Regions from separate parts of the Peribacillus sp. V2I11 genome, predicted to be linked through region 1. Evidence: riboswitches for the same ligand, from Rfam matches in the RefSeq annotation. Region 1 holds a riboswitch; the other holds the start of a gene.
What was found. Region 1 has a riboswitch for ZMP and ZTP ahead of QFZ73_RS16650 (phosphoglycerate dehydrogenase). Riboswitches for the same ligand answer to the same signal wherever they lie in the genome.

Region 1 (7,508 bases):
TTGCCTTGGTCTGGTTTTTGGGGAAGTAATTTTCAATCGGCAGCAACCAATTCCGGATCTGGGTATCCTCCTTCCATATGGACTGGAAGTGCTCCAGCATCCTTAATTAAAACAAAAGACATTGCAGATGTTCCTTGGGCAGCAGAAAATTTAGATGTACCAATCTCAGATATTCAAGGCTTTATCCCACTTTCCATTGATGATGTGATCACGATAGCGAATCGCGAGGGTATGCATCCAAGTTATAGCATTAATATTCCACAAGAAACGGATGGCGTTTATACATTGTCAGCTTTTCCACCGAAAGCACAAGATGAAGCGACTATACATATTGACCAATATTCCGGTGCAGTTCTAGCTGATTATCGTTATGATCATTACGGTTTAATCGGAAAAATAGTTGCTTGGGGAATTACCTTGCATAAAGGGACTCAATTTGGTTTGATTAACCAAATAATCAGCCTTCTTATTTGTTTAGGAATTATGCTTGTTGCATTTAGTGGTTTTTATTTATGGTGGAAGCGAAAGCCGAAAAAAGGATTAGGTGCACCAAAAGCTCCTCCTATAAAGAACATGAAATTCTTTCTTTTTCTGTTAATAGGTCTAGGAATTTTGTTTCCTTTGGTTGGTTTATCACTTATTGTTGTTTGGCTAATTGATTGGTTAATTATTAAAAGAATATCTCCAGTCAAGCAGTTTTTGAATGCATAATTCGAAATGTAAAGGGTGGCTTTTGCCGTGAAAAAATATATGTATTTCTTTAATCTTTATTTTCAGCCTATTGCTAAGTGCTTGTTCACTTGAAAAGGATGTCACTACTCTATACAAAGAAGAGACACCACTTGAAGCGGAAATAATTATACCAGCATCCTTTTCAGCTAAAATACAGGAGACCATGAAGGTTGTTCTTACTCAAGGTGGCAAAAAGGTTGAAAACGCAGATTTTGTTCATTTTGAGATATGGAAACAAGATGGCTCTCTCAAATATAGTATGGAACAAGCTGAGGAAGAGGGAAACGGTACTTATACTTTAAGTAAAAACTTTGATAGTGATGGCCTATACTATATAAAAGTACATGCGAGTAACGATGGTTCAATCATTATGCCTATAAAACAGTTTATCGTAGGAAAACTGTCTGAAAGTGAATTGAGATTCTTGCAAAGAGGGTACCAAAAACAAGAAGAAAACCATGAACATCATCATTAATAAATATATTTGAAATCCGGTCTTCAATTGAAGACCGGGTTTTTTATGTATGTTTGTTTACCAAGTTTTTTGCTGGATATTTTTATGGATCGGAGAGAATGCATTTACAGGCAGGGATGTAATACTTCACCTTTGTTTATTGGATTATTCTGCTCTTGCTGCATATACTGGATTGTTCCTTTAAATAAGGAAGCTTCCTCAGAACATAAACCACCTTTAAGGGAGGGCATAGCAATGGTAACTTCACAGGGAACTGCTTCAATTAGCTTTCCATTCCCATCTGTATGGGGTATCCACTCTTCAATAGCTGGCAGAACGATGATTTGGGGCACACTTACCATTAACTCCATTACAGATAACAGGGTGGTTGGTACGGTTAATTTTCGTGGTACACCCATCCCGATTAATGGATTTTGGAATGAAAGCACCAAACAAATCTCATTTGATTCACCTTATGCCACATTCTCTGGCAACTTAACCATAATTGATGATCTCCAGATCAGGATTCGACATTTCATTCTACAAGGACGGTTTCTTATGAAACCTCCCTCTCTACAAGCAGGTGAGTCTGGATCGTGGATTGCCACTACCGATATAGCTCTGAATGAATATCCTGTTAGCGGTAATGCCTATTCCACGCAATTACCTCCTGTTGGAGCTTTTTTAACTACGAATATCCTTCATCAGCATCAGAATTTTTGGGGAAGAACAATATAGGTTCATCCATTTGTGTAGAAAAGGTGTTTAATAAGGAATCGTCTCTGTATTTCATAGGGACGATTCTTTTACTTAGAGGAGTTGGGGTGCCTTCTGAATAAAGAAAGGTGCCATTTTGCCTATCTCACTAAGTAGATATATATGAGATAGTGATTTTGGTAGATAACTTTTGAATCAATCAACTCAAAATGAGTACAGATGGAATATAGATTGACAGCATTTTCCCTGTACTTCATACTATTGTAGTAACGGAAGTGACAGAATATTTAGTGAATTAGGAGGATGAAACTATGAAACCAGCAGTAATGACCATGGATTTACAATTATCAGCAGATGTTCTCAGGGAAAATGATTGTATAAGTTTAATACATGCAATAGCAGAAAAGGATATTCAAGTGGCTCAAATGCTTGATGTATTAATATTTGAGGATAAATGGGAGGATGGCATATGACTAAGCTCAGAATCCTTTTAACCATTCCAATATTGCTATATGGAATTTACATATTCGTTGCCATTCAAAACGATAAGAATATTCCACTTTATTTGCATCTTCTATTTGCAATCTACTTGATGTTGTTTGTACATTATGAAGAAAAAACGGAGGTGAAACCATGACAGATTTTTATCTTGGAGAATTTCGATGCTAAGCAAATCGTGATGAAAAAAGTTTTGACTTCAACTGAATGTATCAAGCTGCGTGGCATAACCCATGCCAGGCTGAGTTCGTTGTAATCCCTAGGTTCTCAACACGTGAGTCCGTTTAATATGGTCCACAATAAGTGGCTTGTTTTTGTTCAAAAACCTAAAAAAAGCCCCAACTCCTTAAAAGGATTGAGGCTTTCAGTATTTATCATCTTTCTTCCGGTTCCAATTAGATGAGGCGAGTTGTAACGATGCCTTCGATTTGTTTGATTTTTTCTTCCAAGCCAGGAATGATATCGCCGTTTACTTCACCTTCAATGTCGATGATCGTATATGCATATCCCCCACGGCTTCTGTTAACCATGTCAGCGATGTTCAGATTAAAGCTTGATACAGCCAGTGTGATTTGCCCAACCATGTTCGGAACGTTTTCGTGGAAAGTTGCCACACGACGGTTTCCTGTATAAGGAAGGGAAGTATTAGGGAAATTCACAGAGTTCTTGATGTTCCCTGTTTCTAAAAAGGTCTTCAACTGACGAGCAGCCATGATGGCACAGTTTTCCTCTGATTCTAGCGTAGAGGCACCAAGATGCGGAATTGGAACGACATTTTTCATTTTCAACACGTTTTCATTCGGGAAGTCTGTAATGAACTTGCCTACTTTTCCGCTTTCAAGTGCAGCTTGCATATCATTTTCATTCACAAGCTCGCCGCGTGAGAAATTCAAGATATGAACGCCCGGCTTCATGATGCTGAACGTTTCTTGGTTAAACATTCCTCTTGTGTCGTCTGTTAATGGAACGTGTACGGTAATATAATCAGATTCTGCAAACAATTCTTCAATCGTCATGGCGCGCTGTACATTGCGGGACAAATTCCAAGCTGTATCAACAGAGATGAACGGGTCAAACCCAATGACATCCATGTCCAAATCCAGGGCATCATTCGCTACAAGTGCACCGATCGCTCCCAAACCGATTACGCCAAGAGTTTTTCCCTTGATTTCTTTACCAACGAATTGTTTCTTTCCTGCTTCAACAAGCTTTGGAATTTGTTCTCCTTCGCCTTCCAGCGTCTTTGTCCAGGCCACACCGGCAAACAGGTTACGAGATGAAGCCATTAATGACGTCAGCACCATTTCCTTTACAGCGTTTGCGTTAGCTCCAGGTGTATTGAAAACGACAATTCCTTGCTCTGTGCACTTTTCGACCGGAATATTATTGACTCCTGCACCTGCCCTTGCAATTGCTTTTAACTGATCGCCGAATTCCATAGTATGCATGTTAAAGCTGCGAAGAACGATCGCATCAGGGTTTTCACTGTCATTGTCGACTTTAAAATCGCCTTTGTTGAATACATTTAGCCCGCTTTCGGCAATATTATTTAACGCTTTGATCGTTTTGACTTTTTCTAAAAGTAGTGTGCTCATTTTGTTTGCTCCTCTTTTGATTATGATAGTTTTGAAATTTCAAAATACTGACAAGATTTTTAAGCCCATGAAAATCTGCATACTTTAAACCTTCACTATCTGTTAATATACAGAAAGAGGCAAGGGATAAAATCCCTTACCTCTGCCCAGGCGAACGGCTACGACACTATGTGTTCCCTCACGGTTATCCGTGTTTCGCCAGTTGCACATAGTCTTTTCATTTATTTTATTCTATCAAATTATTCAGCAATCTTCAATATCATTTTAAAGGTTTATCTCTTTTTTTGCAGAATTCACAACTCACCATGGTTGCGAAACTTACAGTTTTATCTCCGAAAATAGGAATATATCGACGAAAACTATAGTTTTATCTCCGAAACATGGCTGTTTCAATCGGAATAAATTTCCAGAATATATTCTGTGACATACATGTTAAAATTCTGGATCTTTCATTCTTTAATGAATGGCTTACATATAATTTCCAAGGTGTTTTTTATCTAGTTTATTTTCCAAGAATTAATGGATGATTATTTCGGGCCAATTAGTTGCGAAATGGATAATATTAGTAAAAAACAAGGAGTATAGCAAACTTAAAAAGGAGGAACTAATATGCTAATTAGGGAGGCAACGGTTGCAGATGCGGAAGGGATAGCAATAGTCCATGTGGATTGCTGGCGATCTACATATAAAGATATAATGCCGATGGATTTTTTAGATAATCTGTCTTATGAGAAGAGGACAGAATTATGGAAAAAGAATATATCCGGTGAAGGAAATTATATTTATGTTGCAGAAAATAACGAGGGAGAAATAGCAGGATTTATAAGTGGCGGTAAAAGGGAAAAAAATCAAGTTGAGGATTCTGGTGATTTAACTGCGATATATATCCTCGAAAATTTTCAAAGAATGGGGATAGGTAAGAAACTCATCAAAGAATTATTCTTTAAATTCGAAGAACTGGGATTTAAGACAATTTTCGTAGAGGTGCTTGAGGATAATGATTCTCGATACTTCTATGAGGCATTTGGTGCTGAATTGCTTAAAACCGAAAAAATCAAAATGGCTGATGCTGAATTGAAACTATTGGTTTATGAGTGGAAAGACATTAGCCCAGTATTGTCATGAATGAACTTCAGGTAAGATCGCTAACTTAACACTTCAAAAGCAAGGCACAATCCTTCGTGAAGGATTGTGCCTTGCTTTTGATTTAATTTTGATTGAATCCGCTTTCGTCCATGTAAAATACTTCCCAAGAATGTCCGTCGATATCCAGAAAACTCCAACCGTACATGAAACCATGATCAATGGCTTCATTAAAAGGCTTTCCGCCAACATCCAGTGCCCTATTCACGATCTCATCGACTTCTTCCTTACTTTTAACGGACAGGGCGACGATGGCTTCCGTACTCGATGCAGAATCCGGGATCTCCTTCTTGGTAAACGTTTTAAAGTAATCTTCCACCAATAACATGACATATATGGACTCGCTGATAACCATGCATGTCGCATTTTCATTGGTCATTTGCTCGTTAAATTCAAAGCCGACCTTTGTGAAAAATTCCACTGAGGCATCCAAATCTTTAACAGGCAAGTTTACAAAGATCTTTTCTGCTTGAACTCCCATCCACTTCACCCTCGCTTGATTTATTTGTTCACTCACCTACTATTCGCTGCATTTTTCGATTATCCTGCTTGCAGCAAAAAAGGAGTGTCACCATGGAATCTTTCTTTTTACTTCAAATAAACACTCATTATCTCCGTTACATTAATATTTGCTTGGGTACTATTTGTTTTTTCCAGTTTTTCAACTAGCTCGCCATTCGTGACAACGATCGGAGTTACGATGCTTGGGGCTTTGGATTTTAGAAAATCGATATCAAATGTAACAAGCTTGTCTCCTGCTTTTACACTTTGCCCTTCTGCGACATGGACTTCAAATCCCTCACCTTCAAGGTTAACCGTTTCTAATCCAATATGAATCAACAATTCTATGCCATGCTTTGTGCGGAGGCCTAGAGCATGTTTAGTATGAAAAACCTGGATTACTTCTGCATCGATTGGAGATACGACCAACCCCTCCTCAGGAAGAATCGCTATTCCGTCCCCCATCATTTTACCGGAAAACACCGGATCCGGAACATCTTCAATATTTATTACTTGTCCATTTATAGGAGCCAGCAGTTGTTCCACACTTTCTTTTTTACTGAATAATTTTTTGAACATGATAATTCCACCCTTCTCTTTCGGTCTTGAATCCTTACATCTCACAAAGAAACGTTGAATATTTCGTTAATTCTGATAATAATTGGTTTTATTTTTTCGTTTTTGATTTACCTTCTGCTTTCTTTTTTTTGTTCTCATCCACTCTAAATATAACAATCTCGGTTATTAATTCATAAGGAATTGGCTTGTTTAGTGGAAACTGAACGGCCCCTTTTGAACAATTATATTCAGATAAAGCAGATTCAAACGCAGAGATCGCGCTAGGAGTTGGATAGAATCCTATATGTTTTTTATAGGCAGCGAAATGTACCAGATTTCCAAATAAAACAAAGGTAGGCATTTGATAGCTGATCTTTTCTTCTGCATCCGGAGCTGCATCCTTTATGACTTTTCTTAACGTTTTTAATATCTCCTGAACTTCTTCGGGAAATTGTAAAATATATTCATCAATCGAATGAAATGTATGGGTCCCCTCCATCATTTCTCCTTTCATCAATCCAAACTACAATACACTTATTATAACATTTCCCTCCCCCACCAACCCGAGCACCCGTCAGTTCGCTAACCTATATTAAGAGAGTCATTTTTTTAAGAACCCTTCCATTCTATTCATTACACCTTCTAGCATGGTTATCGACCTCGAAGTATTCAAAGGCTCAATATCCAAGGAATGGTTGGCATGCAGGATTTTATCCATGCTTATGTTCGTTTTACTTTCAATCCTTTCAATTTTACCTGGAACATAATAATGATGATCTTTTTCTCCTATAACTATATGTGCTGAATGATTGCTGCTCAATAACCCTTCAAAAATCGAATCGAACTTCAATAGCGGCGTGAGCAATATCATTTTGGCATTCATAAACCGCTCACTTTTCATGATTCCGTTGATGATGGGTATGGTACCAAGTGATTTGCCTAGAAACACTGTTCCTTGATATTCATGATTTTGAAGTACTTCCGTAATGACGGGATTCATATCATTAACGATCACTTTTGTGATATCTACCAATGGATGCTTGAAAATATCCTGGTCGTAAGCGTAATGAATATGCACGACATCATACTGATTTTGAAGCATCATCATCGTCGAATAATAGAATAACGGCTTCTCATACGTGTACCCCGCACCTGAAAACATAAAACAAATGGCTGGACTTCCGTTTTCAATATGTGTGTATGTAATTTCTTTTTCATTACTATTTATTGTTTTTTGGTTAACCTTCATGATAGATTCCTCCCATTCTATCGTTTGCTCTATATATTCATTAGCTACCCGCTGTATTCCT
Region 2 (7,508 bases), 1.8 Mb from region 1:
GATGTAATGATATTAGCCCCTATGGTTATTTCCTCCAGTTCGCTTCCTGTTTTCAACTGCTTTTTCCCCTGGTGAAAGGTACGAATAATTTGATCTGCAAATGGAATGAAGGCTTTCCCTTTTTCGGTTAAAATAATCCCTCTCCCTTGCCTCTCAAATAGTACTGAATCGAGTTCACTCTCAAGGGTCTTAATTCTTGCCGAAACAGTCGGTTGTGATAAAAACATTGCCTCTGCGGCTTTATGAAAACTATTAAGGTGAACAACATACATAAAAGCTTCAATATGATCAATATTCATCTTGCCAACTCCTCTTTCCAAAATGAACGCAAAAAGCTCCTGTTCGCTTATCGCGTTCAGGAGCTTTTGGTTGTCCAATCAGCTCTTCCTCTTATAATGATTCTTTCTCCGATTTTAATCTTATAAAACCAATAAGTAAAGTGTAATTTAACTGAACAACCAACAAGTAACGATATATTTATTGCGATTTCATACAACATGATATTCAAGGAAGGTAATACTATTTATGCAGATGAAATTTTAAGGATTCTAAGTAAATAAAACTAATAATTTCATTCTCTTTCTGCCTGTTTTTCACTCCTAAGGGTGTATCTATTTTACGAATTTGTATTTCCATAAATTTTGCATAGTTTTTTTTAATTGTTTATCCCAATGGACTTGGCCGTTTCAGTCCATCCTGTCTACGTTATATTTTTTTCTCCTTATAAAAAAGAAAAGAAAGGTCATCCTAATGGAGTAGTTCAAATAATGACATAAGGAGTGAAGCAATATGCCTCAACAACAAATTGATGTCAATCAATTAAACCAAGCAAAAGCAAACGTTACCCTTACTCAAACTTTACTTAGTCAAGCAATTGAAAAATCTTCGTCGGACCCAACTTTGGCACAGGAAGCAATTAAACAAGCTGCTTCGGAAATCGCACAAGCCCAATCATATGTAAGTCAAGTATACAGTGTAGCACAAACTCAAAAAACGGAGTAAATTAAGAACAGAATGTCACATAAGCTATTTGTTAAGAGGCCTATATCCTTAAGCGGAATAGGCCTTTTAGTTACTCACAGTTTAACCTTATAAAATGGGAACGCCCCTGTTTTTCTTAAAACCACCTATTATAAGGCGGGATGCTTTGAGGGAATTTAAACGTATTAAACGGGTCATATTCAGTTTTAACTTCTCGAAGCCGTTTAAAATTCCCCCCATAATATGCTGTTGGCCAATCTTTGATTTGCCGATCAGGCCAATTCACATAGTCACCAGTCGTATACGGTGATAAGGCATTCCTTAATTCTTTGATCCAGCGTATGTTTTCCCGTTCTTCTTCAGGGTTGATCCATGTAGCTTGTACTCCTGAGCAATAATGGCGTCCCGGTAATAGAAAGCCGTTTCCATTGGGTTGACCTGGCCTGCTGCTCCTCCAAGGGATTGGTGCCAAATGGCTGCATTTTCATTTGGAGCGTTTTCCAAAAAATGCTTCATCGTCAAGATTGCTTGTTGTGAAAAAGGTTTTTCAATAAAAGATCCTGACTTCTTACGATGGCCCGGTCGATTTCCACTCGGATCATCAAAGAATCGTACAGCATCAATGTACGGGACTTCCTTTATCATGACATTTATTGGTGAACCAGTTTTCGTCAAAGGTTTTAGAAGCTGCTTTAACCTATATGACGTTCCGACAAATTCACCTTGAGCGATAATTTGATTTACTTCCTTTGACTTAAATTCTATTTCTGATGTTAGTCGTTCATCAGTGTAAGGGGCCCAATCCTGCCAGGCATTAAATATCTCTTCAAAATCTTCCCACCCCCATGTAACGGAAAAAACCGATACCCTGGATACTGGGTGAACCCTGAAAGTAAGAGAAGTGACTATGCCAAAGTTCCCCCCTCCGCCCCCGCAGCATGCCCAAAATAAATCACTATTTATTTTCCTATTTGCTTTAATGAGTTTGGCGCCCTTCTTTCCACACGCCCTTACCATTTCTATTTCAACCAGATTGTCACAAGTAAGTCCAAAGTGCCTCGTTAACATACCGATTCCACCGCCGAGCGTAAGTCCGACAAGACCCACATTGCTTTCGGTTCCAGCCGGAATCGTCGTGCCATATTCCCATAACTTATTATATACTTGCCCTAAATCAGCACCGGCTTCAATTTTTGCGATCATTTTTTCACGATTGACCTTGATCTTGTACATTTCACTAATATCAATGATTAGACCGCCATTTACCAATGAAAAATTTTCATAACTATGCCTGCCGCTCCTAACCCGGAAAGATGTATGATTTTCCCGGGCCCACTTCAGTGAATTCAACACATCTTTGGAATTTTGACAAAACACAATGATCTTTGGGAATTTAGGAAAACTTAAATTATTATTTATCCTGGCATGCTCGTACTCAGCATCATTAGGTGTAACGATACGCCCGGTAAGCTTTGTCCTTTCCAAAATATAACCCCCTTTCTCAGATGATGCAGGGAAGATGTTATATACTATGAAAAATCTTTAGGAAAAGACACATTCTATAGGCGGGAAAGGGTTTCAATTAATCTAATTCTTACTTTTACTCCAACATCCGTACCTTAAAAAGTAGGATATAATTTTTTTCTATATGATAGAGCATAATTAACTCGCAAGTTTTCATGATTTACTCGTGAATTCCACCAATTTACTCGCAAAGACGAAAAAAAGACCCAAGCTCAAGCAGCATCCATTGGAATTCCATTATACAAAATTCAGTATCCTTTATATGATGGAAAAGGTTTTGAAAAGGGCCTTATTGACCCCGTGGATTTTTTTGGAAACGGAGGTATCTTACAAATTGCATTTGGAAACCTTTTTCTGGAGGATTGTATCGAGTACAAAAAGAACTTAGTTGAGTCTAATAGTTATGAACTAATCCTTTCTTTAGCCGGAATCAACACGAAACAGATAGTCCAGGAATTTATTGATTTAGGGTATAAAGCAAAAATTGTCAGCATTCGTTTAGATAAACCCGTCCTTCTTTTTTTGGACGAAATCTGGACCAAAAATTTATGGAAAATTCACCAGAGGATGTTGGTCCATGTGGTGAGTTTGGTGAATATCACTCATTCGTATATAACGGAGACATTTTCTCTCATCAGATACGACTAGACTTGGGAGATGAAATGTTTGTACTTCCTGCCAATCCCTTATTCAGCGAGATTCGCTATAAACGTGTGGTAAAAGTTTGAATTTTTCATTAATATTGTCAGGTGTCCCAATTTGCGAACACTTTTTAATAAATAAAAAAAACATGGTCATAAAGTAACCATGTTTTCTTTTTACCCATATAGCTGTGTCTACACTAATAGTTATTTATTGATAAATTCTTTGTTGATTTTTTCGGCCTCAGCCATGTATTCTGTTTTAATCCCGCTCTTAACTCCCCACCAATAGAAGCCAAGTGCCAGACATGCGATGACCACCATATCCCAGCCAAATGTAAGAATATTTTTTCCGCCGAACTTCTCACTTCCAATATAAGAAATCAAAATCATACAACCTAAGTAAAGAAGCATCCAAACACCTGATAAAAATTGTTTTTTGAATCCATTCCATTTATTTTTAGCTTGATAATAAAAGTAAATAGGTAGTCCAATGGCAATGATGAAAACGACTTCTCCTGTTAATGGCCAACGCGCCCAGTATAAAGTAAGCGATGCAAAAACAAATCCACAAGGTGCAATAATAGAAGCACCTTTTAAGTGAAATGGACGGTTAAAATGAGAAGCAGTACGTCTTAATGTTGCCAATGCAACTGGCCCCATGATATACGAAATAAGTGTAGCAACTGAAATCACTTCAGCAAGTACGCCCCATCCGCGGAATAAAAATAAAAAGATAAAACATACGCATAAGTTTAATAACATCGCTGGACGAGGAACACCATAAAGTGGATGTAATGTACCAAAGATATTCGGTAAGTACCCATTTTTCTGCATTCCATAAAGCATTCGCGAAGTTGTAGCTGTATAAGTGGCACCTGAACCAGAGGGTGATACAAACGCATCTACATACAATACAATAGCTAACCAGTTAAGACTAAGAGCAATTGCCAAATCTGCAAAAGGTGAATTAAAATTCAGATGACTCCATCCGTTCACGATCATAGACGGATCGACTGCACCGATAAAAACAACTTGTAAAATAACGTATATAAAACCTGCAATTAGAATAGACCCAATAACAGCAATAGGTATAGACTTATTCGGCGACTTCGCTTCTCCTGCCATATTAACGGGACTTTGAAATCCGTTAAACGCAAACACTATACCAGAAGTAGCTACTGCTGTTAAAACGCTTGCCCAACCATATGGTGCGATTCCTTGAGAACTTGTAAAGTTTTCACCATGAAATCCAGCAAAAAATAACGATCCTGCCATTACACCTGGAACAATTAATTTAAAAATAGTAATAAATGAATTTGCCTTAGCAAAAAGGTTAACTGTCCAATAATTGACGAAGAAATAGAACAATAGTAGTAAAGAAGCTATGAATAATCCTTTGGTCGTCAAGATATTGTTATCAACTAAAGAATGAGACCATCTGGCCCATTCCCAAGGCCACGTACTCATATATTGTACCGAAGCAATTGCCTCAACGGTAATAGTCGAAGCGATGGATATCCAGTTCGCCCACGCAGCTAAAAATCCAATAAAAGAGCCATGAGAATATTGAGGATACTTAACCATACCTCCAGCTTCAGGAAACATTGCCCCAAGCTCTGCGTAAGATAATGCAATAAATAAAATTACAAGCATACCGATAATCCAAGAAAAAATAGCTGCTGGTCCAGCAATCTGGGCAGCTTTCCACGCTCCGAACAACCAACCTGAGCCGATAATAGAACCTATACCTGTCATAGTTAAAGCAAAAGTCCCCATCTTTCTATGCATATTACTCATCTCTACCTACACCTCTTCCTAGGAAAATAAAAAACACTTGATCTATAAATCAAGTGTTTGCCCAGGCGCGCGGCTTATACTCTATATGCTCCCCCATGGTACTCCATGTTGCGCCAGTTACATATAGGAAAATAGCTTTTTTTTTAGTATATAGGATTATTTTGAATTTCACAACACTTGAAAAACATTTATATTTTATCTATAATCTTATTTATCTTTCGTAATTTCCTATCTATATTCATTTTAATTTGAAAAAAACAGGTGAATTAAGGTTTAAAAAACAAACATTCGATTTACAGAACACATGCTACATCAATATAATCATTTTCCCTTTAACATTATACTTGAAAATCTTTAAGAGCTTATACGTGCAAAATAAACCGTTCATATTTTACAAATTATATCCAAACATTCACATAGAGGCAATGCACCAGGTAGTTAAAATTTTATTGGATCTAACAGAGGAAATTCTTGAAATCCTCCATACCTTTATTGAGCATTTTTCTACAATAACTGTTCTTTTCTTCCTCAAAAAAAAGTCATGCACAAGTTGGGAAAATGCCTGAGGGAAGAAAATCTCTCTTTGCTTTGTCCACAATTTATGCACAACTTTAATTAGTGTCTATTATATTTAAGTATGTTAACGTTTCCTTAAACAAGATGATGTCCCTATATCCTTATAAAAGAATAACTCATCTTTTTATTGAAATGGCACGAGGCTTCTAACTGGAAATCTCATCATCGGATTTAACATCCAATGGTGTTCGTTTATCCATTTTCAGCATGTAATAACTTGCCACGACCAAGGCTAGGAAAACGATCCCGACAACCAAGGAAATCCGGGTACTCGGATTGAACCACATACCCACCAGCACCATCAGCAAAAAGGCTATTGTCGCATAGTTACTGTATGGGGCCAACGGCATTTTGAACGGATGCTTCTCCATTTCAGCGGCATTTACCTTTCTGAATTTAAGCTCACTGATAAGCAAGACAAACCATGGAATCATCCCGGGCAATACACTCGCACTGTACACATAAAGGAATAATTGAGGCGGTGCAAGGTAATTCAGGATAACCCCGATGCCCAATCCTAATAGTACAGCGATCGTACAATAAGCCGGCACTCCATTTTTAGATACTTTGGCAAAGATTTTCGGTGCCTGGCCGTTCAATGCCAGTGTGTAAAGCATACGCCCTGCACTGAAAATACCACTGTTGCATCCAGACATTGCCGCAGTGATTACTACAAAGTTAATGATGCCTGCCGCCGCAGTGATACCGACTTTAGCAAAGGTTGAAACGAATGGACTTCCGATATCATCTAGTTTATCCCAAGGATAAACCGTCACGATGACGAATATGGCACCAATATAGAAAATTAAAATGCGCCATATGATTGATTGGATCGCTTTTGTTACGGTCTTCGTTGGATTTTTTGCTTCTCCGGCTGTGATGCCGATAAGCTCAACGCCTTGATAGGAAGCCACGACAAGCGAAAGCGCAAAGAAGAATCCTGTCCATCCTCCCGTAAAGAAGCCGCCATTTGCCCATAGATTCGATAATCCAATCGCATCCCCGCCATTCCCTATTCCAAAGAAGATAAGGCCAAGGCCGGCAATGATCATCAATACAATCGTTATGACTTTTATAAGCGCAAACCAGAATTCAAATTCCCCGAAGGATTTAACGGAAATGAGGTTGGCAGCCCCCAAGATGATCATGGCGACCACACCTGGTATCCAAGCCGGTAACTCCGGGAACCAATATTGCATATACAACCCAACCGCGATGATTTCGGACATTCCGACGATTACCCATTGAAACCAATTGCTCCAAGCAGTCATATAACCTGCCAAAGGATGTATATAGCTGCTTGCAAAGGTTGCAAAAGAACCTGTAGTCGGTTCTAAATATAGCATCTCACCCATAGAACGCATGATGAAAAATATAAAAATGCCTGCGATGGCATAAGCAAGCATTACAGAGGGCCCGGTCCATTTGATCGTGCTGGCCGACCCCATGAATAACCCGACACCGATGGTTCCGCCCAAAGCTATCATTTGAATATGACGTGCTTCCAGCCCTCTCTTTAATTCCTTGTTTGACATGATAAACTCCCCCAGGTGCAATATCGGTAATGCTTTTCTATCCTTACCACGAATGACTCTCCATTAATTATTGCGGTTAGAAATGCTTTATCGTAATCAATATTACATAACACTTCAATTTTATTTTCTTATCTTATAATAGTAAATATTCTGTAAAAATACAATTGTATTTTTGAAAAAAACAGTTACCAAATATATCTTGGCGATTTCCCCAATCTAAAAATATCATTTTAAAAAAATGATGTTCAGTATTTCATAATAGTGATAATTCAAAATGAGTAGAAAACAATCACTAGTGCTTAAACCTTTACAAGTAACGTTCATTATAAAATCGCCTATAATGCCTGTTTCCCCTTTAAAAATTTGTTGACCTACCGAATAATAGATGATAGAATTCCAATATTATTTTATAAGTATAATGAATGATCCAGCAGTGGAAGATTATCACTGA

Region 2: linked by a shared signal. The riboswitch ahead of QFZ73_RS07930 (glutamate/serine transporter AimA) and the one ahead of QFZ73_RS16650 (phosphoglycerate dehydrogenase) in region 1 are both predicted to bind ZMP and ZTP.

The regions. Positions count from the first base shown of each region.
Region 1 covers NZ_JAUSYW010000001.1:3,405,746-3,413,253, reverse strand. The annotation lists gene QFZ73_RS16675 (PepSY-associated TM helix domain-containing protein) at 1-711, shown strand, start outside; gene QFZ73_RS16670 (FixH family protein) at 782-1,207, shown strand; gene QFZ73_RS16665 (hypothetical protein) at 1,442-1,924, shown strand; gene QFZ73_RS16660 (hypothetical protein) at 2,215-2,376, shown strand; gene QFZ73_RS16655 (hypothetical protein) at 2,373-2,540, shown strand; gene QFZ73_RS16650 (phosphoglycerate dehydrogenase) at 2,797-3,996, opposite strand; ZMP/ZTP riboswitch at 4,134-4,212, opposite strand; gene QFZ73_RS16645 (GNAT family N-acetyltransferase) at 4,606-5,121, shown strand; gene QFZ73_RS16640 (VOC family protein) at 5,204-5,620, opposite strand; gene QFZ73_RS16635 (PTS sugar transporter subunit IIA) at 5,728-6,219, opposite strand; gene QFZ73_RS16630 (iron chaperone) at 6,308-6,697, opposite strand; gene QFZ73_RS16625 (alpha/beta hydrolase) at 6,800-7,447, opposite strand.
Region 2 covers NZ_JAUSYW010000001.1:1,641,955-1,649,462, forward strand. The annotation lists gene QFZ73_RS07915 (LysR family transcriptional regulator) at 1-299, opposite strand, end outside; gene QFZ73_RS07920 (hypothetical protein) at 790-1,002, shown strand; partial or broken gene QFZ73_RS07925 (FAD-binding oxidoreductase) at 1,118-2,466, opposite strand; gene QFZ73_RS07930 (glutamate/serine transporter AimA) at 3,354-4,946, opposite strand; ZMP/ZTP riboswitch at 4,999-5,077, opposite strand; gene QFZ73_RS07935 (amino acid permease) at 5,669-7,057, opposite strand.